DNA from 3 places in the Bacillus sp. AK128 genome. Region 3 is predicted to be linked to each of the others. Evidence: predicted binding sites of a transcription regulator. Region 3 holds the regulator's gene; each other region holds the start of a gene.

Region 1 (10,365 bases), 870 kb from region 3:
ATAAGTTAGGGGAGCCCATTATTATATATACAGATGCAGATCAAACTTCCAGAAATGTGTATATTAAGGATTGTCAGACAAAATGGTATGAGGAATACGATTTTGCAGCATTTGCGACCTACAATGAAGCGGATAACAATCTTCGAATTGATGGGATTAAGGGAGATGCTATTAATCAAGGCTATGGTTCCATTTGTATCAACTATTTACAGGAAATCGCTCATAACTTAAGAGTAAAAAAAGTAGTGGTCAGCATTAATGAGCCGGAATCAGAGGAAAGAGTGGAACATTTTCTCACTAAGCATGGATTTACATTAGACTCTGTAAAAGGGTATGCCGAGTGGATTCGTCCTTATAGATAATAAAAGGTCAACCCGGAATAGGGTTGACCTTTCGTATATATTAAACGAAACAGGTACTTATTAATTTTGATGTCTAACCCCAATTACACCTTCAGCAAGGTTAACTGCGTGGTCACCAATTCTTTCTAAGTTACTAACGATATCAACGAATATGATTCCAGCATCCCCTGAACAACGACCTTCATTAAGTCTTAGGATATGCCCTTTACGTAATACGCGTTCCATCTTGTCAATTTTATCTTCATTTGTTAACACACTCTTAGCAAGCTCGATATCTAGCGTTTCGATTGCCTTGATTGCATCATTTAATGTGGATAAGGTAAGAGTAGCCATTTCATTAAGCTCTGCAATCGCGTTATCCGATAATGAAACTCGGTTAGAAATACGATAATCAATTAACTCGACGATGTTTTCAACATGGTCACCAACACGTTCTAAATCTCTAACATAGTCTAGAAGTTTCGCATGATCACCTGTTTCTTCAGTTGTTAATGGCTTTGCAGAAATATCAACTAAATAGCTGGTAATCTTACGGTCTAAACTGTTTAGCGCCTCTTCAATTTGAAGGGCTAGGTCAGCATGCTTCTTTTGGTTCGTGTTAAGAAATTGAAAAGCTTCTTCTAAACCCTTTCCTGCTAGTTCAGCCATACGGATAATTTCCTTTTCGGCTTGTCCTAAAGCAATGGAAGGTGATTTATCAATAAACATTGGGTCTAGGTTTTTTGGCTTATAATCAATCGTCGTGTCATCTCCGCGAACCAACTTGGTTACGATCCAGGCAATTGCTGCAATAAACGGGAATTGAATAACGGTATTCGAAACATTAAAGATACCGTGTGCAAATGCAATGGTCATTTCCGGATTAAGGTCTAAGGCCCCTTGGAGGTAAGCTATAAAGCCCGTATACAATTTCAAAATAATTAAAAAGATGACAGTACCAATAATATTAAACATGACATGGACCGTTGCAGCTCTTCTAGCCGCTACAGAGGTACCAATTGATGCTAAAACAGCCGTTATTGTCGTTCCAATATTATCTCCAAACAAAACTGGTAATGCAGCTTGAAGGGTCATCGCTCCTTCACCAAATAACTCCTGAAGTATACCAATAGTGGCACTAGAGCTTTGAACTAAAACGGTAAATGCTGTTCCAATAACAACACCTAAAAGAGGGTTATCACTCATAGTAACCGTTAATTCCCTGAATACTTCAAGTGATCGTAGAGGCTTCATTCCGTCACTCATTAAACCTAAACCTAAGAAAAGAGCTCCAAATCCGAAGAGTACTTGTCCCAAAGATTGTAGTTTTTTCCCTTTTAAGAAGAACAATAGTATTGCTCCAACCGCCATAATAGGAAGGGCATATTCCCCAACTTTAATCCCGATGATAAAAGCTGTTACAGTAGTTCCAATATTTGCTCCCATTATAACCCCAATTGCTTGACGGAAGGTCATAAATCCGGCATTTACAAGTCCAACAGTTAAGGCTGTAGTTCCCGAGCTAGATTGAATAAGGATTGTGACAAGGATTCCAGATAGTACTCCCATAAAAGGATTGGAAGTCGACTTTTCTAAAATCTCACGTAAGCGGTCACCTGCAGCATTTTGAAGTCCGTCCCCCATGTACTTGATTCCAAATAGGAAAATTCCAAGTCCACCAAAAAACTGAAAAAGCATGGTCTGAGTATTAATATCCAAAAGTTCCACTCCTGATTTCGACAAATTTTGAGCACCTTTTTGATTGTAAATAAAATATGTAGTGATTGTAAATAAAATTCACTTAATCTTTACAATAAATTTACATTGTAGATAAAATAAAAAAACAAGAGCCTATTATAGGACTCTTGTTTTAGTGTAACCAAAAGTTGTTATATTTCTTCATTTGAACCATCAAGATCGACAGCAATGACAATTCCAATTGTACAAACGATAATCATGGCAAAAACCGCTGTGAACATTCTGATCATCTCCTACCAAGTTTGAAATCCTTTTGAACCAGGTGGTGCATGCTGAATCATCTCAGAGAGTGGGATATAGTAGGCAATTGCAATCAATACGAGTGCCACCACAATCCAGATTCCCCAATTTTCTAAAAACTTTGGTGTATTTTCAACGTCACTTTCAGCAATTGGAAATTCTGTTGCATCCTCGTCACTCTTTGCCTTAGGTAAAATAAATAACGCTTGAAGGACAAAGAAGATAAGCAGCATGGCAGATAGGAATAAAATCGTTCCTCCTACAGCCATCGTGACATGGGATGATAAAATTCCATTAAACCAATCAAGAGTTGATGGGTGATCCTGATAAGTAGAAAGGGCAGTACGTCTTGGTGCACCTAGTAATCCCAAAATGTGTTGAGAGGTGGACATGAAGAACATCCCAATCGCCCAGGATATGATTTGAATAAAAGCAAGCTTTTCCATTGATTTGGTTAGCTTCCGTCCTGTTAAGTAAGGTACAAGCCAGAAGGTTAAACCAAAGAATGTCATTGCTACTGGTGTACCAACTGTAATGTGAAAGTGACCCACTACCCAGAGCGTATTATGAACGACTTCATTTAGCTGGAAGCTAGCATTTATAATTCCGCCAGCCCCACCAGGGATGAAAAATGCCATGGCAATAAAAATAGATGTAAAGCGGATATCATTCCAAGGAAGTTTGGTAAACCAACCGAATAATCCTTTTCCGCCTTTTTGTCTTCCGGTAATCTCAAATGTTGCAAACATGGAGAAGGCTGTCATTAACGACGGAATAATAACCATGAACGTTAATGAGGTTTGTAGGAATTTCCAGAATGATGAAATTCCTGGCTCCACTAGCTGATGGTGAAATCCAACTGGAATCGAGAATAAAATAAACAGGATAAACGATAATCTCGCAAGTGAATCACTGAACACTCTTCCTCCAATAATTTTCGGAACAATGACATACCAAGCAATATAAGCTGGTAACAGCCAGAAATATACAAGTGGATGGCCGAAGTACCAGAATAATGAACGACTTAGTTCCACGTTAATAGTGTCTACCCAACCAAACGCTAGAGGAATAAATTGGAATAATACCGTTGCGACTACTCCTAAGCAGGCAATAATCCACAATATAATAGTAGAAATGGTCATGAAAGCAAATAATGGACTAAGCTGACCTTTATGATTCTTTTTCCAGGCCATATAATGACCAACAAGTGCAAAGCTACTAATCCAAGTTCCCACAACGAATAATGCCAATCCGACATAATACCAACCATTTGCATTTAGGGGAGCATAAAAGGTATAAAGTACGGATGCTTCACCTGCTACGATTAACGCGATCGCAAGGATTGTACCAGCTGTCATGACATAGAAGCCAATCCATGAAAACAGCTTTGTCTTCGGTCCAAATGCCCCTAATGTCTTACTCATCCCAGTTTGGAAAAATCCAAATATAAAATAGGTGGTAAAGACAAGAGCAAGTAAGACACCGTGCGCGGTTAACACTTGATAATAATCAAGCCACGGTGGAAGTTGAAGGGCATCATTACGAATAAATACTTGTAATAATCCACAAAGAGTACCGATAAGAAATGCAAAGTAAGCTACAAGAATATGAGTTAGAGCTAATTTTCGTTCAGATAAACTAATTAATGAGTTCATTCTTCTACCACCTCAATCGATGTCGACATTAAATGATGGGCTGTTCCACAGTACTCGTTACAGAGGATTAAGTAATTGCCTGGTTCATCAAATGTATACTCTTTTGTAGTGATTCGACCCGGAACGACCATCATATTAACGTTCGTACCCACAATCGAAAAACTGTGAACCACATCTTTACTAGTTACTTTAAAGACTACTTTACTACCAGCTGGAACTGTTATTTCTTTAGGCTCATACGTAAATGCCATTGCAACAATAGCTGCCTCATAGGTACCATCTGCTAATTTCTTCACTCCTGGCTGGTCAAAAGGAGGAGTTTGATCGACCTTCTCAGGATCAATAGCGTCCATTCCACCTGATGGTTGATGATTATGTCCAAAAGCACCAACACCAACAACAGTTAAAAATATAATGAGGGAACAAATCCCAAATGTTAACCAAATTTTTTCATATTTATGAAAATGCATAAGAACGGTCACCTTCTTCTTTCTTTATCGTGTTAAGTGAAAAATATAGGCTGAAAACCATGAGATAAAAATAAAGATACCAATCGTAAATACGCTAATCAGGGTACCTTTTAAATTAGGCTGGTTGTTGCTCGGACGTGGTTTACTCACAGTCAATGACCTCCTTTGTTACTAATTAACTTGATTGTAAAGGAGGATCGATGTGCTCTCTGTGACATCGGTCACAACCTACTATTTTTATTTGAAGTTGTGTCCATTTTGAGTCTTGTAAAATTAGTTGTGTCTTTCTTTATAGAATGTTTTCGAATCCTTGTATCTTGAAAAAACAATACCCCCCAAAAAAACATGCTAGGGAGTAAATCCCTAGCATGCTATTTAACAGTTAGATTTTAAATTTCTGCACAATTTCTTTTAAGGTATTAGATAATATAACGGTCTCTTCTGATCTACTTGAGATTTCCTCTAGGGAAGCTGTGGTTTCTTCGGCAGATGCGGCTACCTCTTCGGAATTTGCAGCGATGTTCTCTATAGAAAGAACAAGGCTTTCAATACGAGAAACTGTTTGTTCTGAGTAGGCTGCTTCCTTTGTTGTAACTTCTGCTATTTTATTAATATCTTTAACGGTGTTAGAAACTTCTTTTAAAATATTTTCTAGAGCAACTCCAGTTTCAGTTACTGCAAGCTCTCCTTCTTGGACAGTGGCTCTGCTTTCATTGATGGATAAGACGGCTTCTTCAATGCCAACTGTAATCTGTGAGACTAGCTTTTCAACCGTTGCCACCTCACGATTTGATTGTTCTGCGAGTTTCCGAACCTCATCAGCAACCACAGCAAAGCCTTTTCCATGTTCACCAGCTCGTGCTGCTTCAATTGAGGCATTTAGGGCAAGAAGATTGGTTTGACTAGCAATTCCGTAAATCGTTTCTGTTATTTTCTTAATCTCTGAAGTATACGTATTTAAGAGGTTGATGGATTGTTCAGTCTCTAATGTTGCAGATTTAATACCTTCCATCTTAGTTGTAATTTCAATCACTTTTGTTTTACCGTCTCTTGCTGTATCTAGGGTGATTGTGGAAGCAGATACATTTGTATCCGCTAATTTATTCGTTGCAATAATCGAGTTCGCAAGTTGACGTAGAGTTCCAACTGCATCAACTGCCTCTTCTGTTCCACGTGCGGTATCAATAGCCACTTCACTCATACTATGTGAAACTTGTTGAATCGCTGTATTCATCTCTTGTAAAGAAAGGGATGACGTTTCTGCATTTCTAGTTAGTTGGTCCGTACTTGTTTTTAAAACCGTGACAATCTCGACCAGATTATCGGTCATCGTATTTAAGGTCTCGGCCAAATCCCCCACTTCATCCTTGCTTGTTACTTGAAGTCTTGGAACGGCTAAATTACCTGAGGCCACTTCCTTTGCGTGTTGGATTAGATTTGAAATAGGTTTTGTTTTCTTTCTTAATAAGAAAATCGTGAAGATGGATGCAATGATCATAGGAATCAGTCCAAGGAGTAGTCCACCACTTACAACATCCCACGTGCGTTCTTGAACGATATCTGCATTAAAATCAATTACGCTGATGGCTATAACCTCTTTTGAAGAATCTTGATCTTTATAAATAGGTGCATAACCAGATAAACGATTGATCCCACCGAATTCATATATTTTAGAGTAGGTAGGGTGCTTCATTTCAATCAACATAGAAATAGCTTTCTCATCAATCTTAAAAGAGTCTCCAATCTTAAAACCTGAGGCCTTTAGGTTATCATCTAATGCTAAGATTTTTCCTTCCGTATTAATGATATACTGAGCTTCAAAAATATCTTTATGGGCAGTCGTCCAGTTTAAGGAACTACCAATTTTTTCACTAATTTCGAGGTTGCCATCTAGCATTTTATCAATCTCAGTGGGATTAAGGAGGCCGGTTGTTATGTAAGCACATCCATATGCTTCGACTCCGGCAGCTTCGTAAATCTTGTCATAAGCTGTATGGTAAGTAGCGATTGATGTGATTAAAAGAGATGCAAAGATCACACCAATAATAATCCGACCTAACTGCCACGTTAACGTTCTCTTCATTTAAAATACCCCTCTTCGTTTTTATAGGACAGGAGGATGAGGACGTACACTGTCGCTATAAAATGTATATATAAAGAATAACTGAGACATGTAGGACGAACTGTGATAAATATCACAGCTTACCAAGTTACTCTTCTTAGAAAATAGAGATAAGGGATTCTCCCTCGTAAAATGGGTGTATTCCCTGATAACTAATTTCCAAAAAATATTATAAAGTAAGAAGTATGATTGAAATTAAAATGTGGAGAGAGAACTCATGACAAACATAAACGTTCAAACTTTATCAGAGGTCATTAACTCTTTTGAAAGCGATAGTAAGCGAATTTCAAATGAACTACATGAAGGAATTGCCCAGACTTTATATAGTGTTTATACTGGGTTACAATTTATAGAAGCAAAAAGTAAAGATGAAGAAGTGGGAAAGCAATTGAAGCAGATGGCCCGAATGATTGAAAGGTCGATCGATGACCTACGATGGCTGGCTACTGATTTACATCCTCCTTCTATGGATGTGTATGGTGTTTATTCAGCTTTAAAGGCGTATGTAAACATCTTTATCAAAACGTTTGGGATCGAGGTGCTTGTTCATTCAGTTGGACAGGAAGTCAGATTAACTGATTTTACAGAAAAGCTGTTATTTAGAAACTGTCAGGAAATCCTAAAAATTCTAGGTCAGTATCCAGAAACAGAAGAAATAACGATTATTTTCGACTGGGATCTCAAGAATCTAATTATTTCCTTCCATATTAAAGGATTAAATGAGGAAATAGTGAACTTAGAAGTTGAGACTGTAAAGGTAAAAGCAAAAGCACAGCTAATACAAGGTGAAGTGAAACAAAGAGTAATCAATCCAATGGAAATCGTCTTAACGATTGATGTTCCATATCCAATTGAGGTGAATAGGCGTGATCAAGATTCTATTAGTGGATGACCATGCAGTAGTAAGGACAGGATTAAAAATGCTGCTAAACTCAGTGACTGATATGGAGGTTGTTGGAGAAGCGACGGAAGGAAACGAGGCTATTCAAAAGGCTCAGGAATTAAATCCCGATGTTATTCTAATGGACTTAAGCATGCCACATGGGAAGGATGGGCTGTTAGCAACTGCAGAGATCAAACAGCTTCTTCCAAAAATCAATATCTTAATCTTAACGATGCATGATGATGAGGAGTATTTATTTAGAGCCATTAAAACCGGGGCGTCCGGATGTATATTAAAGAGTGCTCCACATGATGAATTATTAAAAGCAATCCAAGTTGTATATGAGGGATCAGCTTATTTATATCCGAATGCAACCAAAAAGCTGATGGAGGAATATGTTGAGAACCTAAGAAACGGCGGAAATAGTGATACCTATTCATTATTATCCGATCGAGAAAAAGAGGTATTAACGCTTATTGCCAAAGGGTTTTCCAATAAAGAAATTGCAGAACAGCTCATTATAAGTGTAAAGACCGTTGAAACTCATAAAGCCAATTTGATGGAAAAGCTAAAGCTTAAAACCAGACCAGAATTGGTTGAATATGCAGTAAAAAAAGGCCTTTTAAGCTATGGTCTATAAAGAATAGAATTGAGTGATGATGATGGCTCCTTTAGGTCAGATTGAAGAAATTATGTATGTATGCCAAGAGATTCATCAAACTATAAATAGTGATTTTATGGGATTAGCCTGCTATGGCAAGGACCAAAAAGAGATTCGTTGGAGATATGTATTCGGCAATCAGAGTAGTAAATGGAAAAGGATGACGATTCGATTTGGAAAAGGAATGGCAGGTAGAGTCTTTCAAACAGGGAGTCCGATTACCTACACACATTCTAGTGAAGAAGATGCAATGGAGTATCCCATTATTCTGGCAGAAAAGCTTGAGTATGCCATAGCCTACCCGATTACTGTTCACCATGAAATCTGGGGAGTCCTTTTATTCGGATTTCGAACCCATCAGGAAGGATTAGCATTACAACAAGATAAAATAAAAGATTCAATTAGAAGTTTAGAGCTAGCGGTAAACTCATCCAAAGCTTGAGGAGGGATTGGGATGGATAAAAGGCTTGATTTGTATAATCATCGCTCTTCTGAACAGAAGGGTGTTTCTGGCTCAATAGATGAATTATCCGATTTGAAATTTGCACTAGATGTGTCGGCAATTGTTGCGATCACCGATGAAAAAGGTGTTATAACCTATGTAAACGATAAGTTCTGTGAAGTCTCTAAGTTTCAGCGATCTGAATTAATTGGAAAAACGCATCGGTTAATCAACTCAGGCTATCACTCAAAGGAATTCTTTCGAAGCTTATGGGAGACCATTTTAAGTGGTCATGTGTGGAAAGGTGAAATTAAAAATAAAACGAAAGAAGGCTTGTTTTACTGGGTAGATACGACAATTGTTCCTTTTTTAACTGAAGCAGGAAAGCCTTATCAATTCTTGTCAATCAGATATGAAGTTACGGAAAGAAAAAGGGTGGAAGAAGAGTTAAAGAATATGATGACAAAAATGATCGGTTTACAGGAAGAGGAGAGGAAACGTCTATCTAGAGAACTTCATGATGGGGTTGGACAGAACTTATATAGCTTATTAATTGGAATCAGCCGCTTAAAGAATGAATTGGAGCACCCACTATTAGATCAAATGCATGATGAAACAACTCAACTAATTGAAGAAATAAGAAATATTTCATGGGAGCTTAGACCTTCCGTACTTGACGATTTAGGGTTGGTTCCAGCAAGTAGGTCATTTATTAATCGTTTTTCCAGCCACTTTGGAATTAGTGTACAATTTGAATGTACATTAAAAAGAAGGTTAAGTCATGAAATAGAGACGACCATCTATCGAATTATTCAGGAGTCTTTAACTAACATCAGAAAATATGCAGGTGTTTCTAATGCCTATGTAGAAATCATGGAAAACGAAAATGGGTTAGAGGTTAGTATTAAGGATTCGGGTAATGGCTTCAATACCAACAATCGAAAAGGTATTGGCTTATTTAGTATGGAGGAACGCGCAAAATCAATCGGAGCACAGTTACATATTCACTCTGACAAAGGGAAAGGTACTTCGATCATCTTACATATCCCTATTGATCATAGCAACGAATAAAACACCTAATGTGAAGAAACCATAATAGATTGACTGTAAAAAGGAAGGTTAGCTAATTTCTTAAAGAAGTTGACTAACCTTTTATAATTCCTCTATACCTAAGGCTTTTTTCTAAAACTTTGTTGCTTTTGATGACCCCTTCAAAAAAAACATAGCTAACGCCTAGCTACCATGCTTTGTGTTAGCCAAGCTCTAACTAGTAAGATACCCTCGATTCCCAGTACATAAAGCCTCTAGCTCTTGCTCATCTTTAATCGAAAACAGGAAAGGCGAAGTAATATTCCTTTGATGAAATTCACCTTTTGCTAGTTCAAGATATACATCAGGATATAAGAAATCAGTTACTCTATCATGGCTCCAGTCAAATCCCTGTAGCTTTGGTAGGAGTGTTTGACTATAAATTCCATGTAAAGGCTCGGGTCCTACTTCGCTATTGACCATAACAGATACACCATTTGTTTTTTCAAGCTTTGATAACATAAACATAGCAGCCTTACTTGAGATATAAGGCATACCACATCCAACAATCCAAAAGTATGGATTTTTGGATAAGGATAGGGCTGAATACATCCCACCCAATACACCTTTTCCTTTATAAAAGTCGGTTAAAATTCTAATATCAGAAGGAACTGCAGCAAGATATGGCATAGGGGTAGCTGTCACAATCATGATTTCAGAACAAATTTTCTTCATTTCGTTAATCTGGTAATCAATGATTCTTT
Region 2 (10,365 bases), 1.1 Mb from region 3:
ATACTGCTCGTTTACTTCTATGATGATATGATTCTTGTCTGTTATTATAACTGCGTCGGTTAACTTTAAATATAGTAATAGTTGGTTCGGCACAGTTGTTTTTCTACTAAGCTCAATCATAAAAGCTCCCCTAACTTTATCTATTACAGTTATTTAATCTCATATTTTTTCATCAATATAGGAGCATTATATATTATCTATTAATCTAATTCTGTGATATTTCTCACACGAAAGAAAGCACTTCCATTAAGAAAGTGCTCTCAACTGACTATACGATTTGTAAAAGTGTCTTTGCTCTAAGAATTTGCTCCTCGGTGGGGGGATAGACTCCCTCTAGCTCATACTTGAGCCCTAATTCTTTCCACTTATATTCACCTAGCTGATGATAGGGCAAAAGCTCAATCTTCTCTACATTTGAAAGCTGTTTAATAAACACTCTTAACTTTTCTAAATCACCAGGTTCATCTGTTTTACCCGGCACCAGTACATGCCTAATCCATATGGGCTTATTTTTATTAGCTAAATATCTAGCAAAAGTGAGAATATGGTTATTTTTCATTCCCGTTAATTCTTGATGCTTCATAGAATCAATTTGCTTAATATCTAACAAAATTAAATCTGTTACATCCATTAATCTGTCAAGTTTCCTTAAGAATTCTGGATGTTCGTGATAGCATCCCCCTGATGTATCAATGGTGGTATGAATGCCTAATTCCTTACACCGTTTAAATAATGCTATTAAAAAATCAATCTGTAATAAGGGCTCTCCACCAGAGACGGTGATGCCTCCTCCACTACTTTCGAAGAATGGTAGATAATCCATTAAGTCCTTAATAATCTCATCTACTGTCAATTCTTCCCCCTTTCCTACTTCCCATGTATCAGGGTTATGACAGTATTGACACCTTAATAAGCAACCTTGTAAAAACACAATGTATCTTAATCCGGGACCATCTACTGTACCACATGTCTCGATGGAGTGAATGTTTCCTATCATATGAGGTCCTCCCTATTTTCATTTGGCGAGGACCATTGATCCCCGTTATAAAGATTCGTGAAATGTTCGATTAATTACGTCTGTTTGTTGCTCACGCGTAAGTTTAATGAAGTTAACCGCATAGCCTGATACACGAATTGTCAGCTGTGGATATTGTTCCGGATGCTCCATTGCATCTAATAATGTTTCACGGTTAAAAACGTTAATATTAAGATGGTGACCACCCTTTAATGCATATCCATCTAGAATTCCAACTAAATTGGTGATCTGTTGCTCTTCTTCTTTACCAAGAGCTTTTGGAACGATACTGAACGTGTTAGAGATTCCGTCTAATGAATACTCATACGGTAGCTTGGCTACTGAATTTAGTGACGCCAGTGCTCCCTTTTGGTCTCTTCCATGTAATGGATTTGCACCAGGTGCAAAAGGTTCCCCTACTTTTCTTCCGTCTGGGGTACTACCCGTCTTTTTTCCATAGACTACATTGCTTGTTATAGTTAAGACAGACAAGGTTGGAACGGATTGACGATACGTTTTATGTTTCTTTAATTTGTTCATAAACGTCTTAACTAACCAGATTGCAATTTCGTCAACACGGTCGTCATTATTTCCGTACTTCGGATAATCCCCTTCAATTTGATAATCAACCGCAAGTCCTGTTTCGTCACGAATGACTTTCACCTTCGCATATTTTATGGCACTTAAGCTATCCGCAGTTACCGATAATCCCGCTATACCACATGCCATCGTTCTCAGAATTTCACGGTCATGCAAAGCCATTTCAATTCTTTCATAGCTATATTTGTCATGCATATAATGGATGATATTTAACGTGTTCATATAAAGCTCAGCCAACCATTCCATTACGTGATCAAAATTAGTGACTACTTGTTCGTAATCTAAATACTCTTCAGTGATAGAGGGGAATCCAGGTGAGACTTGTATGTTTAACTTCTCATCTTTACCACCGTTGATTGCGTATAATAAAGCTTTTGCTAGATTGGCACGCGCTCCAAAAAACTGCATTTGCTTTCCAATTTTCATAGCACTTACACAACAAGCAATGCCATAGTCATCTCCGAATTCCTTCCTCATCAAATCATCATTTTCGTATTGAATCGAACTAGTTTGGATCGACATATTTGCGCAATAGCGTTTAAAGTTAGTAGGTAATTTAGTAGACCATAAAACGGTAAGATTGGGTTCTGGAGCAGCTCCCAGATTTGTTAATGTATGCAGAAATCGAAATGAATTCTTAGTAACAAGAGGCCTTCCATCAACACCAATACCACCAATTGCTTCTGTTACCCATGTCGGGTCACCACTAAATAACTCATTATAATCGGGTGTTCTAGCAAACTTTACAAGTCTAAGCTTCATCACGAAATGATCAACTAACTCCTGCGCTTCCACTTCTGTAAGAATTCCTTCTTTTATATCCCGCTCAATATAAACATCCAAGAAAGTTGATACTCTACCTAGGCTCATTGCTGCGCCATTTTGCTCTTTAATCGCAGCTAAATAAGCAAAATATAACCATTGGAATGCTTGCCTTGCATTCGAAGCAGGAATGGAAAGATCAAACCCATATGAATTGGCCATTTGTTTTAATTCAGTAAGGGCTCTAATTTGCTCAGCCGTCTCTTCTCGTTCTCGAATGATTTCCTCTGACATTGTCTTACTTAAACGTGTTAACTCTTGTTCCTTCTCCTGAATGAGGCGGTCAACACCATATAAGGCTACTCGCCGATAATCTCCAATGATTCTCCCCCGACCATAAGCATCAGGTAAGCCAGTAATAATACCTGCTTTTCTTGCTAGTTTCATCTCCGGTGTATAAGCATCAAACACACCCTGGTTATGCGTCTTACGATACTTTGAAAAGGTATCAACTATATCATTTGGAATACTAAACCCATAGGCTTCACATGCATCAACTGCCATTCTTATTCCTCCAAAAGGCTGGAGTGAACGTTTAAATGGTTCATCAGTTTGAATCCCTACGATTTGTTCTAACTCTTTATTTAAATATCCGGGTTCATGAGAAACTATTGTAGAAACGATATCTGTGTCCATGTTTAGTACTCCACCGTTTTCACGTTCTTTTGTAGTTAAAACAATTATTTGATCCCATAATTGTTTTGTGTGTATAGAAGCTGGACGTAAGAAGGACTCATCCCCCTCATAGATCATATAGTTCAACTGAATAAAATCACGAACATCGATTTCTTTTTGCCACTTTCCTTCGGTAAACCCTCTCCAGTAATACATAATCCCACCCCTTCAAATGAAGCGACTTTTTTGTGATTCCTTTCACAAATAAACTTATATTGATCGGATGTACATTGTAAATGTATCTCCTATACTTTTAATATAGATGGTTGCGAAACAGCTGTAAGTGATGGAAGTCACACTATTTAAAATCAGCCTTTCTATTTTCCGGCTGCCTAGTTTAGATGTTTGAACATACTTTGCCTTGATTGTTATTCTTGCGACTAAGTTTATATTTCTTGCAACTTGGTGCGCTTTTCTTGCGACTTTACTTCTGTATCTTGCTATTACATTTATTTTTCTTGCAACCTCTTTTTCCTTTAGCCAGGTAGATAGTCAAGATCAAGCTCTGTTAATATTTTTAACACAATCAGTCCTAAAAGGAGTACACTTAAACTAGTAAGAATTATCAGACTTTTATACTTTCTACATAAAGTAACTAATTAAGAGAAGTGGAGGCTAACAAATGAGCTTTAATTACAAAGAATATGATGGTCTTGGTTTAGCTCAACTCATTAAGGATAAACAAGTCACACAACAAGAAGTGGTTCAAGCAGCCATAAAGGAAATTGAGAATCATAATGGACCGTTAAATGCTGTCATTAATAAGTTCTATGAATCTGGAAGTATACCCTACACCAAACAGATTAATGGACCTTTTGCTGGAGTTCCCATCCTTCTAAAAGATCATTTCCAACAAGAGATGATCGGCGAGACGCTAACCTCTGGTTCCAGAGCCTTAAAAAATTATAAAGGAAAGGTTGATTCTACATTTGTTAAAAGAATGAAAGATTCTGGTACGGTTATTCTGGGACAAACGAATGTACCGGAATTTGCATTGATGGGTATTACAGAACCACTATTTCACGGTCCCACACGTAACCCATGGAATTCAGATTATACTCCAGGTGGCTCTAGTGGTGGATCGGCAGCTGCTGTTTCTGTTGGAATGGTCCCTATTGCCGGAGCTAATGATGGTGGAGGCTCTATTCGAATTCCAGCAGCTTACTGCGGTTTATTTGGGCTAAAACCAACTAGAGGAAGAACACCTGTTGGACCAACTGTCGGACGAAATTGGCAAGGGGCCTCTGTTGATCACGTTTTAACAAGGACAGTAAGAGATAGTGCGGCCATGTTAGATGAATTGACCCTATTCGAAAGAGGAGCAGCCTATCATACACCACCTCATAATGTTGCCTTTTTAGATGTAGTGGGTAAACCACTTTCTAAACCACTTACGATTGCCTATTCAACCGAATCTCCACTTGGGACAGATGTACATCCTGAATGTAAGGAAGCAGTACTTCAAACAGTCAAATTACTGGAGGAAATGGGACACCATGTGGAAGAAAAACAGGCCCCTGTTGATGGAGGTAAAATTGCGAAGAGTTATATTACCATGTATTTTGGGGAGGTCGCTGCAGGAATTCGTTCCTTGGAGGAGGTAATCGGTCGTCCTGCAAAATTTACGGATGTAGAACCTACCACATGGCTACTTGGATTATTAGGAAGAGCTACATCAGCTGAAGAGTTTGTACTAAGCCTAAGAGAATGGGATAAAGCATCTTTTATCATGGATGAATTCCATCTGACGTATGACTTTTATCTAACACCTACCACGGCTTTCCCTCCCTCAACAATTGGGGAGCTAGAATCTGTCGGTTTTGAAAAGTTTATGATGGAGATGGTTGGTAAGCTTGGTTGGGGTGGTATTTTAAAAAAGGCAGGAATGATTGACCAAATTGTTGAAAACAGTTTGAAGCGAACACCTTTTACCCAGCTTGCAAACCTTACTGGTCAACCAGCTATGTCTGTACCTTTACATCAAACAAAAAAAGGCTTACCATCTGGGGTTCAGTTTATAGCAGCAAAAGGAAATGAAGCACTACTCCTTCAGCTTGCAGGTGAACTAGAACAAAGTAACAAGTGGCTCCAACCACTATTTAGACGTATTAAGTAGGATAGAATATAACGCAAAAATAATTTCCCAATATAGGTATTTTGATGATTTTCAACCTGTTTAGCGATCTGTCCATACCTTTTATACTTACCTTTCATACACTGAAGTAACCTTTAAATAATGGAGGTGTTATGATGAGTGGTGTAGGTGGATATGGTGCAGGATTTGCACTAATCGTTGTGTTGTTTATTCTACTAATCATTGTTGGAACTTCTTATGTAGGTTACTAATGATGAAGTAGCATATGAGCCTAATCAAAAGGTTGCTCAGCTGAGTAACCTTTTTGGCTATTAAAGGAAAGTGTTACTAAACATCCCCTAATATAGACAGATGTACAAACAAAACATCCCTCCTTTCATATAATAAAGCAACGTCAATAAAGGAGGGATATGTATGAGCGATATGTTTAAAGGGGTAGAGAAAAAAACTGGAGTCAAAATGCAGGATATTATGAAAGTGGCTCAATCCCTAAATGGTGCAAACTTAAAGGATGAAAAAACAATAAGAAACTTAGTTAAAGAGCTAGGACAATTAGCAAATAAAAATGTACCGAAGCAGCTAGAAGATAAAATTGTCGAAACGTTAGTTCATTCCAATAAACCAATTGATGCTTCAACCATTAGTAAAATGATGGGGAAAAAATAACTCGCGTAGTTTATAAGTAAATGGTAAAGGAAACCTAAGACACAGGTTTCCTTCTTTCTTTATCTTTGAAAAAATTTTGAGACCCATGGACTAACCTGATCAACTAATTGTTTCATTTGCTTGGCTGTTCCATTAATTTTATTAAAATCAATGGTTCCATCAGGTGTACGAAAATAAGAGAAAACATCTCGATTTCTACCTGTTTGTTGAGGACTTCCCTGTGGCCTTCTTTGGGGATAGGATGGTGGAATATATCTTCTGTTTGGAAACATAATCAGTCCCTCCTTCTCACTTTTTTCAGTATATTTTATGAAAGAATTGTTAAATTTGGTTATGATACATGTCCTAGAATTCTTCATTTTTTAGTAGGTACTCTCCTAATTTTAGAGAAGTTGTTACGGGTATACTCTTTGTTCATATACTAAATAGAGGACAATCCAAAAAGGAGTGAACGTCTATGCAAAATTTAATATTAGGACCGGTAATTCTTAATACTAATGAAGGGATTATTACAGGATCTGCCTTTAATGCCTCACCGACAAGTACAAGCAAAACCGTTGCCGGTTCGGGAAGTTTTAATACAGGATTTTCGGTTGTTACCAATAACGGTTTAAGCTCTGCAAATAATGTAGACCCGGATGCAGTTGATTCAAATGTGAATGAAGCACTCTAGCTGCAAGAAAGTACAGAGTTTAAGTATGTAAATAAAGAGCGACCAACCTAAACGGTTAGTTCGCTCTTTTTCTTTTTAATTGCCACTCTTCTTTCCATTACCTTCTCATATATAAAAATACATGCCATGAGATAAACAAATCCAATTGCAAAGCCTGCTAACACATCAGACAGATAGTGGGCTTTTAATAGCACTCTGCTTAACCCCATAAATAAGATGTAACCACTCAGGAATACAACTATCACATTTTTCATTAAAGATTTTTGCATATATTTCAAGATAAAATACAGGATAATTCCATATAGTGCCATTGAGACAGTAGAATGTCCACTTGGAAAGCTGTATCCTGTTGCATCAATTGAAGGATCAAGGATCGGACGTTCTCTCAAGAATACTCCCTTCAAGATTTGAAATAACTCATTGCTTCCTGCTAACACGATAGCAATAGTCACCATTCCAATATAATCCCTTGTTTTCCACCATAAAATCAGTAATGATAAAACAGCCACCGGGATCACCACTCGTTCACTTCCTAGATTCGTAAAAAAGGCAATCATGTGATAGGTATTACCCGTTATATTCTCTTCAGCAAAAACTACTAATTTCTTATCTATTGATAACCCGTCATACTTATTAATAATAAAAGCTAAAATAAAGAATAATACTAGGCTTCCCAATGTTGCGAATAATGACGTATACGCTGTTTTCGGTTTATGTTCTATATTTCTTTTAATCTCCATTTATATTCTCCTCCATTTACATATAAGTATATAATATCTTTATAGAATTGAACTATTTTTCTAGTCATTCTTTTTGAAAAAAATGATATAATAGACAGAATCATAATTTTTGAAAATTCTGATCAACACAAGGAGGTTAATGTATCTTGTTACAATCCCTATTCGAAGAACTAAATGTAAATTTCCCTAAAATGGTTGAGATTCGTAGATATTTACATATGAATCCAGAGCTTTCTTTCAAAGAGGTTAGAACAGCTGAATATATTGCTAATTTTTATCATGATTTAGGTATAGAGGTACGCACAGGGGTTGGAGGGAATGGTGTGGTTGCTACCATCAAAGGTGCTCTTCCTGGTCCAACTGTGGCACTTCGAGCAGATTTTGATGCTTTACCAATTCAAGATGAAAAGGAAGTTCCCTATAAATCAACAGTACCGGGTGTCATGCATGCTTGTGGTCATGATGGGCATACTGCTACTCTATTAGTCCTAGCTGAGGCTTTCAACCGTCTTAAGGATCAATTAGCTGGAAATATTGTTCTCATTCATCAGCATGCAGAAGAATATGCACCAGGTGGAGCAATTTCTATGATTGAGGACGGCTGTTTAAATGGTGTAGACGCCATCTTCGGTACCCACCTTTGGGCAAGTGCTCCAACTGGAACGATTCAATATCGAGTAGGTCCAATCATGGCTGCAGCTGACCGTTTTGAAGTAACGATTAACGGATCTGGTGGACATGGTGCACAACCACATAAAACAAAGGACTCAGTTGTAATCGGCTCTCAATATGTTATGAATCTTCAACAGGTTGTAAGTAGAAAAGTAAACCCTACTGAGCCTGCTGTTGTGTCAGTGGGTAGCTTTGAGGCTAAGAATGCCTTTAATGTAATTGCTGATAGTGCTACTTTAATTGGAACAGTTCGTACCTTTAGTGAGGATGTTAGAGATCAAATCGAAGTAGAGCTTGAAAACGTCTTAAAGGGAACGTGCTTAACAGCTGGTGCAACGTATCAATACAAGTTCCATCGGGGATATCCTGCTGTTGTCAATCATAAAGAAGAAACAGACCTTTTAGTGAAGGCTACTCAGGAAGTTTCTGATGTGAACGTAATTGAAGAAGCTGAGTTACAAATGGGTGGAGAAGACTTCGCCTACTATTTACAGCATGTAAAAGGCTCATTTTTCTTTACCGGTGCAAAACCTGTGGGAGTAGAAACCCCTTACCCACATCACCATCCTAAATTCGATATAGACGAAAAAGCGATGCTAGTTGCTGCTAAAACTCTAGGAAATGCAGCACTTGCTTTCCAAAAGGAAGTATCATTAACAGTTTCTAAATAATACAAAAACCCATTTTTCAAATTGAAAAATGGGTTTTTTAAAGTTATTCTTACCCTCAATGAAGCATCCTTAACCGGTAGCATTGCTTGGCGGTTTCACCAAGATGATCGAGTAAATGGTAGTTAGCGAATGCACCGACTACAGCTCCAATTCCGGGAACAAGCTGAAATAATTTAACCAGATCAATATAATCCCGATATTCCTGTTGCCATACTCTCCAATCAATCTGGTTTCCACTCGGATTGTTATCCCAGTTTTCAATTCTGTTTAGTAAATCTTCCTTCATTTCATCACTTGAAAAGGCTAGTTGAAATACGTGTAAAATGAAAAATCGTTCATTTTCTTCATTTATTTGAAAACCATAAATAGATCCAATTTCAAATAAAAAACGCATTTTAATCCCTAGTAATAAAGGGAAATCTGCTAAACCTAGTAAAATTCCTCCAGCACCGGTTCCTGCTCCCTCAAGAGCAGCTGTCCGTTTATACACTACTAACTTTTCATCAATCAACACTTCTTTTTGACGGATTGGTAAGTTAGAGTCATAAGTGGTTTTTGGTAAATAGTTCGAACCGGTCATTGTTACATGGACCATTTGCTTAATACTTTCCGTAATCATCTGATGGGCTTTTTGAGGAATCATCTGGTTAATCTTTGTCTGTGTGTTCTTGGAGAATCTCTCAACCATACTTTTTCTTCGGACTAATTTTTTCTTCCACACCTGTGCTTCTTGCCTTATTTCCGTTTCATAATCCATCGCTATTCCTCATTTACGATAGCTTGACTAGCTTGTTTTTTATATACATAAATACAAATGCATAACTAAATAATCCAGAAACAAGTAAACACGATAGAGCAACCAGTATTCCTTTAAAGAAGACAACGACGATTGATAAAACTATTACATATCCCATCATAAGCTTAAATATTAGCCTTAAAAAAGCTAGCCGTCGAACTGATATCGAAACTGGATATAAATCAATCCACAGCTTTTGATCATGCTGTTTAAACATCGTTAAAAGCTGAAGCCCTGATATAAAGATAAAGAATGGCACAATGATAAGAGCCGCAAATTGAAAGTGAACTCCAGCTAATATAAACCCTGCTATCACTAACAATCGAAGATATAGGCCTAAAAACTCACCAGTCCTTACAAATGTTTTTATATAGAGGAAGTCAAACATTTTTTCCTTTTTTAATGGAATGGATGCGGTGATCCAATCTAGCCATTTTCTAGGCTTTACTTCACTTCTTAAGTGGGGAACATCAACAAATAAATTGGCGATCCGGTAAAATCTATTCATTTGTCTTGTTTCAGATTCTAATAATAGCTCCCATTTGACGGAGGTTCCGCTTGTCATTTTATAAAAAGCAAATGCCCACCCAATTGCTATTACCATTAGAATACCCAAATAAATAAACGGGGCTCCTCCAAGTAATAACACTAAAAATACAACTGTAAAGCATAATCGAATACTATAATCTACCCAGCCCGGATGATCAAATACATGAAGCATTCGCCATGATAAAAATAAGTTCCAGCCTTTAAGAATTAACATGATAAACAAGAGAATAAACAGCTTTTCCATCGAGTACTCAGTAAACTGATTGAGCATCGGAATAAACACCAAAAACGTTATGATAACAGTAATACTATGTATAACAAAGCTATAGACGATTCCTTTTTTAAAATAGACCGTCATCTTATGTTCGACCGGCAAGAGAAAGACTAAATC
Region 3 (10,365 bases):
CCCAAGCAGCTAAAGTTTCAAATGTTCTATTATCTAAAGCAACTACATTTTTAGGGTTTACAGGAATTGTAACCGTTCCATGAGCATCAGTGATTTCAACTGTTGTAGGTTCAGTCGATTCCTCTGATTCCTCACTAGTTTCTGATCCTCCAGTAGTTTCAGATTCAACTTCAGGTTCACTAGATACTTCATTCGAGCTTCCACACGCCGCTAACAATAAAACAAAAAGTGCCATAATGATCGTTAATTTAAACTTCCCCATTTCTCATCCTCTTCCCTTATGTATTATAAATTTTTAAAATCTAAAACCTTACTAAACTGATAAACCTGACTATCATGTTTTATCTTATGCCAATTTAAATACGATTTTCTCTATTTAACATAGTGCACAGCTTTAACATAAAACAATGATAATGATTATCATTTTCAACTACATTTTGAATTATAGCAGATATTAAAAAATTATCAACTACAATTTTTACTTAATTTTACTTTTATTAATAAAAGTTATAATCATTATCAACCGAAATAAAATAAAGAAAAATTTAGGGGGTTTTTCAATCGTTTCTATTTAATTGATAATGATTATCAGAGTTTCACAAGTACTATCTTACTACCTATTGATAATGAGTGTCAATATCAACTATAGAAATATTTGTAATAACAAGTAAATATATTCCTTAAAAGACACTTATCCTGCTTACATTTCTTTTAGTTTTTTGGATTATACTTGTTTATACAAGTACTTTAAGAGTAAAAAAACACCTAACCTCGCTTCTTGCATGCTGGTTAGGTGTTTATCAAGCTTAACTTAAATTATTATTTACCTTACTTAGAACCTTCAAAAATATTAACATTTCTTCTGGATCAATACCTTCAGAAATTTCATCTATCGTCTTTATGGCCTGCTCAATTAATCCAACTTGCAGTTTCTTACCTTTTGACGTTAAAAAGATTAAGTTTGTTCTTTTATCAATAGGATGTGGCATTCTAGTTACTAATCCACCTTTTTCAAGGTTATCTACTAATCTTGAGACACTAGGTTGATCCCTTTTAGTTAAGATAGCAAGCTTATTTTGGGTTAATCCATCCTCTTCCCATAAACGGATCATAATTGACCATTGTTCATGTGTAACCGGATAATCGTTATTTCTAAAGTTTAAGTTTAGTCGATTTGTTACCAATCTAGCTGTATCTGTAATTTGGAAACCTACTGAATTAGCCAGCACATAGTTCTTGTAGTCCATAACCTTCTCCTATTCGTACGTTATATTGTAAATCGTACCTTATGGAAGGGGTGGGTTACAAGTAACTATTTATCTTTATCTTTATCTTTACCTTTACATTCATGACAATAACATCTTCGTTATAAGACAGATAAGCAAATTATATGAAACCACCAATGATCTCCTTACGAAAAATGTGCATCTTCATGATACTGAAGAAATAAAAAAAGAAGCCTCTCAAAAGTCCAGTGAACTTTTGAGAGGCCTCCGTTCATTTACCTCAATGTTAGCAAAATGTTAGCAAACCACTCTCATCTTACTACAAACCCCAGTCATATCAAGGGTTCAAGGGGCAGATTACATCATGCCGCCCATTCCACCCATTCCGCCCATGTCTGGCATTCCGCCAGCATTTTCTTCAGGGATGTCCGCTACTACTGCTTCAGTTGTTAAGAACATAGCTGAAACAGATGCTGCGTTTTGAAGTGCATAACGAGTAACCTTAGTTGGGTCAACGATACCAGCTTCAAACATATTTACCCACTCACCAGTAGCAGCATTGTAACCAACGCCTACAGGTTCGCGCTTTAAACGCTCAACAATTACAGATCCTTCAAGACCAGCATTGTGTGCGATTTGACGAACTGGCTCTTCTAATGCACGAAGCACGATGTTGATACCAGTTTGCTCATCACCAACAGCCTCTAGTGAAGATACTTTATTGTATACGTTAACTAGTGCAGTACCACCACCAGAAACGATTCCTTCTTCTACAGCAGCACGTGTTGAGTTAAGTGCATCTTCAATACGTAGCTTACGCTCTTTAAGTTCAGTTTCAGTAGCAGCACCAACTTTGATTACTGCAACTCCACCCGCTAACTTAGCAAGACGCTCTTGTAATTTTTCTTTGTCAAATTCAGAAGTAGTTTCTTCTAATTGAGCACGGATTTGCTTCACGCGAGCTGCAATATTAGCTGCATCTCCGTTACCTTCAACGATTGTTGTATTTTCTTTTGTTACAACAACCTTTGTAGCGCGTCCTAATTGAGTAATGTTTGCAGACTTAAGATCTAATCCTAAATCTTCAGTGATTACTTCACCACCAGTAAGTACTGCGATGTCTTCAAGCATAGCTTTACGACGGTCACCAAATCCAGGAGCCTTAACAGCTACTGCATTGAAAGTTCCACGAAGCTTGTTAACTACAAGAGTAGCTAGAGCTTCACCTTCAACATCTTCAGCAACTAATAATAGTGGCTTACCTTGTTGTACAACTTGCTCTAATACTGGTAAGATTTCTTGGATATTTGTAATCTTCTTATCAGTGATTAAGATATATGGATTTTCAAGGATTGCTTCCATCTTATCTGAATCAGTTACCATATAAGGTGAAGCATATCCACGATCGAACTGCATACCTTCTACTACTTCTAATTCAGTTGTGAAGCCCTTAGATTCTTCGATTGTGATAACTCCGTCGTTACCAACGCGCTCCATTGCTTCAGCAATCAATTGACCTACTTCTTCATCAGCAGCAGAGATTGCAGCAACTTGTGCGATTGAAGATTTACCTTCAATTGGCTTTGAAATAGCTTTAAGCTCTTCAACAGCAGCTACAACAGCCTTTTCAATACCTTTACGAACGCCAACTGGATTTGCACCAGCAGTTACGTTCTTTAGACCTTCACGGATCATTGCTTGAGCAAGAACTGTAGCAGTTGTTGTACCGTCACCAGCAACATCATTTGTTTTGCTAGCAACTTCAGCGACTAGCTTTGCACCCATGTTTTCGAATGCATCTTCTAATTCAATTTCTTTTGCGATTGTTACACCATCGTTAGTAATAAGTGGTGAACCGAACTTCTTTTCTAGAACCACGTTACGTCCTTTTGGTCCAAGAGTTACTTTTACTGCATTTGCTAGAGTATCTACTCCACGAAGCATTGAGCGGCGAGCTTCTTCACTAAATTTAATTTCTTTTGCCATGTCAGTTACCTCCTTGAAATTTATCAATTTTAAGTATGGAAAACTTAGCTATATGCCAAATTAACGTTCTTGCTTGTTCTAAGTATAGGTATTATCCAATAACAGCTAAAATGTCATTTTCACGAAGTACTAAATATTCATTACCTTCATACTTAACTTCAGTACCTGAATATTTTGAGAAGATGATACGATCACCAGTAGATACTTCTAGAGCAACACGCTCACCGTTATCTAGTACACGTCCTGTACCAACTGCTACAACTCTTCCTTCTTGAGGCTTTTCCTTAGCAGAATCTGGTAGTACGATACCGCTAGCAGTTTTTTCTTCAGACTCAACAAGCTCAATAATTACGCGATCTCCTAATGGCTTTAACAAGTGAAACAACCTCCTCTAAATAATAGTGTATTTTAGTCTTTTATTAGCACTCGAATATAATGAGTGCTAACACAATTATTATAATAATGAAACTCCATCTGTAATGCAAGTATTTCGAACTTATTTTTTAAAAAATTCTAGTGTGAAATTCCGACAAATTTCTTATTAAAGAAAGGCTCATACTATGCCTAAAAATCTATTCTTTACATGTCAATTGCCACTTATTCTAGATAACCTTTCTACTATATTTTAAACCTTTAACATACAATATGTAGAATACTTAGAGCAGCGCTTAAATAAATAATTACTTCATTTTCTTTAGTTTCTTTTATGAGCCTTCCAATCACCCATTCATCCCACCAAGTGGTATCGTTATTTAGTAAATGTAATTATATGATACAATACGGTTGGGAAATGTAAGCTAAAAGGAGAATTAACATTGGAGAAACGGCATTTTTATGTAGTTCTAACGTATATTATCATGCAGTTTTCTAGTTTATTAGGAGTTCCATTACTAGTACAGCTCGGAATCGCCCAAAGAGAAGTAGCTGTTGCCTACTGGCTAATCTTTAGTTTTTTTACCGCTCTAGTTATCATACTATTCCTCCTACGTGAGGATATGAGGATTACTACCCGAGAAGATCGGAGTTCGATACCTATTGCAGTATTCTGGTCCTTTGCCGGAGTATTTATGGCATTATTTGCTCAAGGAATAGCAGGCACGATTGAAAATAGAGTCTTTGGTATTGAGTTGGGCTCGGAAAACACTGAATTTCTTGTTGAGATTGCTTTAACTACCCCACTATTTATTGTAGTAACTTCTATAATTGGTCCAATCTTAGAGGAGATTATCTTTAGAAAAATATTATTTGGCACATTATATAAAAGATATAACTTTTTTATAGCTGCACTTTTAAGCTCAGTTATCTTCGCAATGGTACATATGGATTTCAAACACCTGTTAATATATTCTGCAATGGGCTTTACGTTTGCATTTTTATATGTAAGAACCAACCGAATCATTGTACCAATTATCGCACATGTTGCGATGAATACCTTTGTTGTACTAGTTCAGGTCGTGTTTAAGGACAAGATTGAGGAATATCAAGAGCAGGTTGAGTCCATGCAAGCTATGATTCATATGATTTGGATTCACTTTATGTAATTGGAGGCTTTAAGTAATATGCGAACATCACCCTTTTTAATGGGCATTCTATACTTTGGAATGGGGATTATTTTTACGGTTTTGGCCATTCAAAGTAAAACAGAGGATATATGGAGCTTCCCTACCATTCTCCTCATTGTTGTCGCAACATTCGATTTCGGTGTAGGAATCAGAATGTTTGCGTTAAATAAGAAAATAAAACAAATAAAAAAATAAGACTCAGGTTGCTGAGTCTTATTTTTTATTCTCCCTTATTCATCTCGGCTTCTGCCATCATTCTCTTTCTATATGCACTTCTTGAAATAAGAATGCTGATCTCATATAAAATAAATAACGGGATCGTCACCATCATATGTGATAGTAGTTCTGGTGGGGTAATGAAAGCCCCAATGACTAATAAAATGAAATAAGCATATTTTCGTACCTTTGACAAAAAGATTGGAGTCACAATCCCTAAACGTGTTAAGAACATAATCACCACTGGGAGCTGAAACAATAATCCAAACGGGAAAGTTAATTGAACGAGGAATTCAAAGTATTCGTTAATTCCAATCACTTGTTCAATATGCAACCGTTCAGACAGCCTTGTCATAAAGTCCACTACAAACGGAAATAAAATGAAGTAGGAAAAAGAAATTCCGGCAAGAAATAAGAATAAGGAGATCGGAATATAGCTTAAAGTGACTCTTCTTTCCTTTTCATATAAACCTGGACTAATAAATGCCCAAAGCTGAAATAAAATAATCGGGAAGGTCATAATAAACGCGATAATAAACGCAAATTCCATATATACTTTAATAGGGTCTGTCAGTCTAAAGGCATTCATTGTTAGCTCTTTAGCTTCATCGGCATTCTGTAAATAGACAATAAGAGGTTCGGCTAAAAAGAAGCTCCCTACCATTGCAAACATGAAGAAAACGACTACGATAATCAGTCGTTTTCTTAATTCACCGATATGATCATAGACAGACATTTCATTTTGATGACTCATCATATCTCATCCTTACCTTACTTGTTACCTTCTTTTTTCTTGTCGTCATCATCATCATCATCTGCTAAACCTTTTGTTGCATTTTTGAATTCACGTAATGTATTACCTGCAGCCTTACCTAGTTCAGGCAGCTTTCTTGGTCCAAAAATTAATAGTGCTACGAATACGATTAATAATAGGCTTCCAATTCCAACGTTTGGCACACCCATCACCTCCTTTTAGTCAAGTGGATATGTTTTTAAAAAGTAGATTAAAGATTGTAATTCGATCGACAAATCAATATGATGAATTCTCACCGTATCTGGAACGTTCAGTCGTGCAGGCGTGAAATTTAAGATTCCTTTTATTCCTTTTGCAACAAGGCGATCTGTGATCGGTTGAGCAACCGAAGCCGGAACGGTTAAAATCGCAACCGATACGTCTGGGCCAATCCGTTCTTCCAGCTCATCTAAATGGAAAATGGGTACACCACCAATTTCACTACCAACAAGCGTCTCTTCCACGTCAAATGCCATTTCAATTTTGGTACTATTATTTTTAAGGAAGTTATAATTCAAAAAGGCAGTCCCTAAATTCCCTACACCGATTAACATGACCTTCGTTAATTCATCTTGATCGAGTGTTTTTCGAAAGAAGGTTAATAAATACTGGATATTATAACCGTATCCCTTTTTTCCAAGTGCCCCAAAATAAGAAAAATCTCGGCGAATCGTTGCCGAATCCACCTTCACTGCTTCACTTAGTTCAGCCGATGAGACCCTTTGTTTTCCTGATAAATATAAATTCTTTAAAAAACGATAATATAACGGTAAACGTTTAGCCGTAGCTTGTGGTATTTTTGATTGTTCTTCGCTCAATAGTATCACCCATATATTCTACGATCTTTGATAATCCCCGCTTTTGCCTCCAGTTTTGGTCATTAAATAAGTCGGGCCAATAATCATTCCTTTATCGACTGCCTTACACATGTCATAAACAGTTAGAGCACAAGCAGAAACAGCTGTTAATGCCTCCATCTCCACACCAGTACTTCCCTTTGTTTTGACTTCACCTTCTATAAGCAATTCGTAAGCGTCTCCCTTTTGATTCCATGTAAATGATATATTAACACCTTTAATGGGAATGGGATGACACATTGGGATTAGATCGGGGGTTTTTTTAGCAGCCATAATTCCAGCTACCTGTGCAACCGCTAACACATCTCCCTTTTCAATTTCCGAATCAACTATTCTTTGATAGATCTCCTTGGAAACTTCAACACTAGTTCTGGCAACCGCAGTGCGGACTGTATCCGTCTTAGAAGTGATATCGACCATCTTTGCATGACCTTGATCATTAAAGTGGGTGAATTCTGCCATTCGTTAACTCCTCCAAAACTTGTATTCCTACCTATGACTATACACTATTTTATACTAGTTGTCGCATTCCTTTGTGAACAATTTATAACTTCTATCAGTGTTCATCTATTGCCCCTTATCCCAAAAATATATACACTATTAGTAGGAACTTGAGGTGAATACAATGATTGTATTGCAATTAAATCAAATTACAAAATTTTATGGCTCAGAGCCTATCTTATCGAATATAAAGCTAGAAGTACAATCGAAAGATCGAATCGCTCTTGTCGGTCGAAATGGTGCAGGTAAATCTACTCTTTTAAAGATCATAGCAGGCATCCATTCGCAGGATAGTGGAGAAATCATTAAGCCAAAGGATGTTACGATTGGATATTTAGAACAGCACTCTGGCTTAGAAACAACACTCTCCATTTGGGAAGAATTACTAACTGTATTCTCCCATTTAAAGAAACAGGAAAAAGAGCTCCGGCTTATGGAAGAAAAAATGGGAGATCCTGCTTTATTTCAAGACCAAGCGCGGTACGAACGGGTCTTAAAGGAATATGACTTATTACAGGAGCAATTTAAACAGCAGGGTGGCTATCAATATGAATCTGATATGAGATCCATTCTCCATGGTTTAGGTTTTGCCAATTTCGATATTGCTACACCTGTATCTAGTTTAAGTGGTGGCCAAAAAACAAGGCTAGCTCTTGGTAAATTATTACTATCGAGGCCAGCACTTCTCATCTTGGACGAGCCCACTAACCATTTAGATATGGAGACTCTCTCCTGGCTTGAGCAATATTTAAACTCTTACCCAGGTGCTATTTTAATTGTCTCCCATGATCGTTACTTTTTAGATAAGGTTGTAAGTCAGGTCTATGAGCTTGCTCGAACCTCTATGTCTAAATATCACGGTAATTATAGTCAATATCTCATTCAAAAAGCAGAAAACTATGAACGTGAGCTGAAGCAATACGAAAAACAGCAAGAAGAGGTCTCGAAGCTTAAAGACTTTATCCATCGTAATATCGCAAGAGCCTCGACAACCAAACGAGCACAAAGTAGAAGAAAACAGCTAGAACGAATGACCTTGATGGATCGCCCAAATGGTGATGAAAAATCTGCTTCATTCCGTTTTGATATTACTCGACAAAGTGGAAATATGGTGTTAAGGGTTGACGAGCTTGCCATCGCTTATGAAGATCACGATCCTACTATAAAAAATATTAGTTTTGCCCTTAACCGTGAGGATAGCGTTGCACTAATAGGTCCCAATGGAATAGGTAAATCTAGTTTACTAAAAGGTATTATAAATAAACTCACACCAAAAAAAGGTACCATCCAGTTTGGGTCAAATGTGACAATTGGTTACTATGACCAAGAACAAGCAAACTTGAAATCAAATAAACGCGTGTTAAATGAATTATGGGATGACTATCCACATATCCCTGAAAAGGAAATTCGAACAGTACTAGGTAATTTCCTATTTTCAGGTGATGATGTACTAAAAGAGGTTTCAAGTTTAAGTGGTGGAGAAAAGGCAAGGCTAGCTTTATCAAAGCTCATGATGCAAAAGGCAAATTTCTTAATTCTCGACGAACCTACTAACCATTTAGATCTAGACAGCAAGGAAATTCTTGAAAACGCCTTAATTGATTACCCTGGAACGATTCTATTTGTCTCACATGACCGTTATTTTATTAACAGAATAGCGTCCAAGGTTTTAGAGTTAGAACCAACTACGATTACTGAGTTTCTAGGTGACTACGATTATTTTATAGAAAAGAAGCAAATGCTTGCTGAACTAGAAGAGCTTGAAAAGAGTAGCGTTAAACAACCTGTTCAGGAAGCTAATAAGGTAGAGAAGCGTAGTTTTGAAGAGGAAAAAGAGCTTAAGAAGTTGGAGCGTCAACGTAAACGCCGTATTGAAGAAATTGAAAAGGAAATTGCCGAACTAGAAGAACTAATTTCAACCAATGACGAAAAGCTATGTGACCCTGAGGTTTATCAGGATCATGAAATTGTCCAAGAGCTCAATAACGAAAACGATCAGGCAAACGAGAAGCTAGAAAAACTAATGCTCGAATGGGAGCAATTATTAGAACAAACAAATTAACCAGTGAATTTTTTCACTGGTTTTTTTATTCACATATTCACAAGTTTATCCACATTATTAACACTTATATTCTCAAGGATTCTTTAACTTTTCCACATTATCCACTCAACATTACTAACATATCCACAATGTTATCCACAGAAAAAGTAAACTATATAAAAACCACTCGTTTCTTTGTGTACAACTACTCACTACTGGGTTTGTTCCTTATTGTTTATCAACATTTTTTCTGAAAACTCATATTTTTTCAAATGACTTATCCACAAAAATGTATTTAATTTATTTCTCTATCATAATATCCGGATTAAAAGGAACCGTGATGGGAGAATATGAAAGAAGTGAAGCGGCATAACTTATGAAAGCCAAAAAAGAAAAGCGTGTATTGATGAAGAATCATCAAAACACGCTTTAAAAAACCAAATTATTAATATGATATCAACTCTAACCCTGGATTGGCATTTAAGCTTAAAGGTGACCTTTTCCCCTTTGTAAAAGCAATACTGCCAGCCGCTGCAATCATCGCTGCATTATCCGTACATAATGAAAGAGGGGGGATGACTAGCTCCACTTCAGCTCTGTCCTGGAACTCTTGTTCAAGCTTAGCTCGTAACCCTTTATTAGCTGCCACTCCACCTGCCAGTAATACCTGCTTCACTTGGAAATGTTCTACTGCTTTTTTTGTCTTGGTAACCAGAACATCAATTACACTTTCTTGAAAGCTTGCTGCTAGATCTTCAGGCTTAATATCCTCTCCGCGCTGCTTCGCGTTATGTAAGGTATTAATGACAGCAGATTTTAATCCACTAAAGCTAAAATCGTAAGAATCTGGCTCAAGCCATGCTCTTGGCAAATCAATAGATGGTTGTCCTTCATGAGCTAGGCGGTCGATATGTGGACCACCTGGATAGGGAAGGTCTAGCGTTCTTGCCACCTTGTCATACGCTTCACCTGCTGCATCATCTCGAGTCTCACCAATTACCTCAAATGATCCGTGCTCCTTCATGTAAACAAGTTCAGTGTGACCACCAGAAACAACTAATGATAGTAACGGAAATGAAAATTCTGAAACAAAGCGATTGGCATAAATATGTCCTGCGATATGATGAACACCGACAAGTGGAATTGAATGAGCAAACGCAAGTGCTTTTGCTGCGTTCACCCC

What was found. The regulator Rex, encoded in region 3, represses fermentation and respiration genes when NADH is low (regulators of the CRP and FNR family bind a similar motif). The targets are predictions, from matches to a motif close to TTGTGAAATATTTCACAA.
Region 1: a site for Rex is predicted at 4,674-4,691, ahead of M1D60_RS17885 (cytochrome C oxidase subunit II). Genes of this name have one in related genera too.
Region 2: a site for Rex is predicted at 3,299-3,316, ahead of pflB (formate C-acetyltransferase). Genes of this name have one in related genera too.

Annotation. Positions count from the first base shown of each region.
Region 1 covers NZ_CP096379.1:3,564,726-3,575,090, reverse strand. Annotated here, with positions in the region: gene M1D60_RS17905 (hypothetical protein) at 1-362, shown strand, start outside; gene M1D60_RS17900 (Na/Pi cotransporter family protein) at 423-2,039, opposite strand; gene M1D60_RS17895 (b(o/a)3-type cytochrome-c oxidase subunit 1) at 2,333-3,994, opposite strand; gene M1D60_RS17890 (cytochrome c oxidase subunit II) at 3,991-4,464, opposite strand; gene M1D60_RS17885 (cytochrome C oxidase subunit II) at 4,489-4,614, opposite strand; gene M1D60_RS17880 (methyl-accepting chemotaxis protein) at 4,847-6,547, opposite strand; gene M1D60_RS17875 (sensor histidine kinase) at 6,804-7,478, shown strand; gene M1D60_RS17870 (response regulator) at 7,453-8,109, shown strand; gene M1D60_RS17865 (GAF domain-containing protein) at 8,123-8,572, shown strand; gene M1D60_RS17860 (PAS domain-containing sensor histidine kinase) at 8,585-9,643, shown strand; gene mobA (molybdenum cofactor guanylyltransferase) at 9,836-10,365, opposite strand, start outside.
Region 2 covers NZ_CP096379.1:3,382,547-3,392,911, forward strand. Annotated here, with positions in the region: gene M1D60_RS16935 (HD domain-containing phosphohydrolase) at 1-120, opposite strand, end outside; gene pflA (pyruvate formate-lyase-activating protein) at 269-997, opposite strand; gene pflB (formate C-acetyltransferase) at 1,043-3,268, opposite strand; gene M1D60_RS16950 (amidase family protein) at 3,735-5,228, shown strand; gene M1D60_RS16955 (YjcZ family sporulation protein) at 5,363-5,458, shown strand; gene M1D60_RS16960 (stage VI sporulation protein F) at 5,622-5,873, shown strand; gene M1D60_RS16965 (YppG family protein) at 5,933-6,145, opposite strand; gene M1D60_RS16970 (spore germination protein) at 6,331-6,546, shown strand; gene M1D60_RS16975 (phosphatase PAP2 family protein) at 6,594-7,286, opposite strand; gene M1D60_RS16980 (M20 family metallopeptidase) at 7,433-8,629, shown strand; gene M1D60_RS16985 (EcsC family protein) at 8,685-9,386, opposite strand; gene M1D60_RS16990 (ABC transporter permease) at 9,400-10,365, opposite strand, start outside.
Region 3 covers NZ_CP096379.1:4,433,869-4,444,233, forward strand. Annotated here, with positions in the region: gene M1D60_RS22095 (siderophore ABC transporter substrate-binding protein) at 1-262, opposite strand, end outside; gene M1D60_RS22100 (MarR family winged helix-turn-helix transcriptional regulator) at 807-1,247, opposite strand; gene groL (chaperonin GroEL) at 1,584-3,212, opposite strand; gene groES (co-chaperone GroES) at 3,304-3,588, opposite strand; gene M1D60_RS22115 (CPBP family intramembrane glutamic endopeptidase) at 4,028-4,753, shown strand; gene M1D60_RS22120 (YdiK family protein) at 4,772-4,969, shown strand; gene tatC (twin-arginine translocase subunit TatC) at 4,995-5,744, opposite strand; gene M1D60_RS22130 (twin-arginine translocase TatA/TatE family subunit) at 5,762-5,953, opposite strand; gene M1D60_RS22135 (redox-sensing transcriptional repressor Rex) at 5,963-6,601, opposite strand; gene moaC (cyclic pyranopterin monophosphate synthase MoaC) at 6,620-7,102, opposite strand; gene M1D60_RS22145 (ABC-F family ATP-binding cassette domain-containing protein) at 7,266-9,203, shown strand; gene tsaD (tRNA (adenosine(37)-N6)-threonylcarbamoyltransferase complex transferase subunit TsaD) at 9,628-10,365, opposite strand, start outside.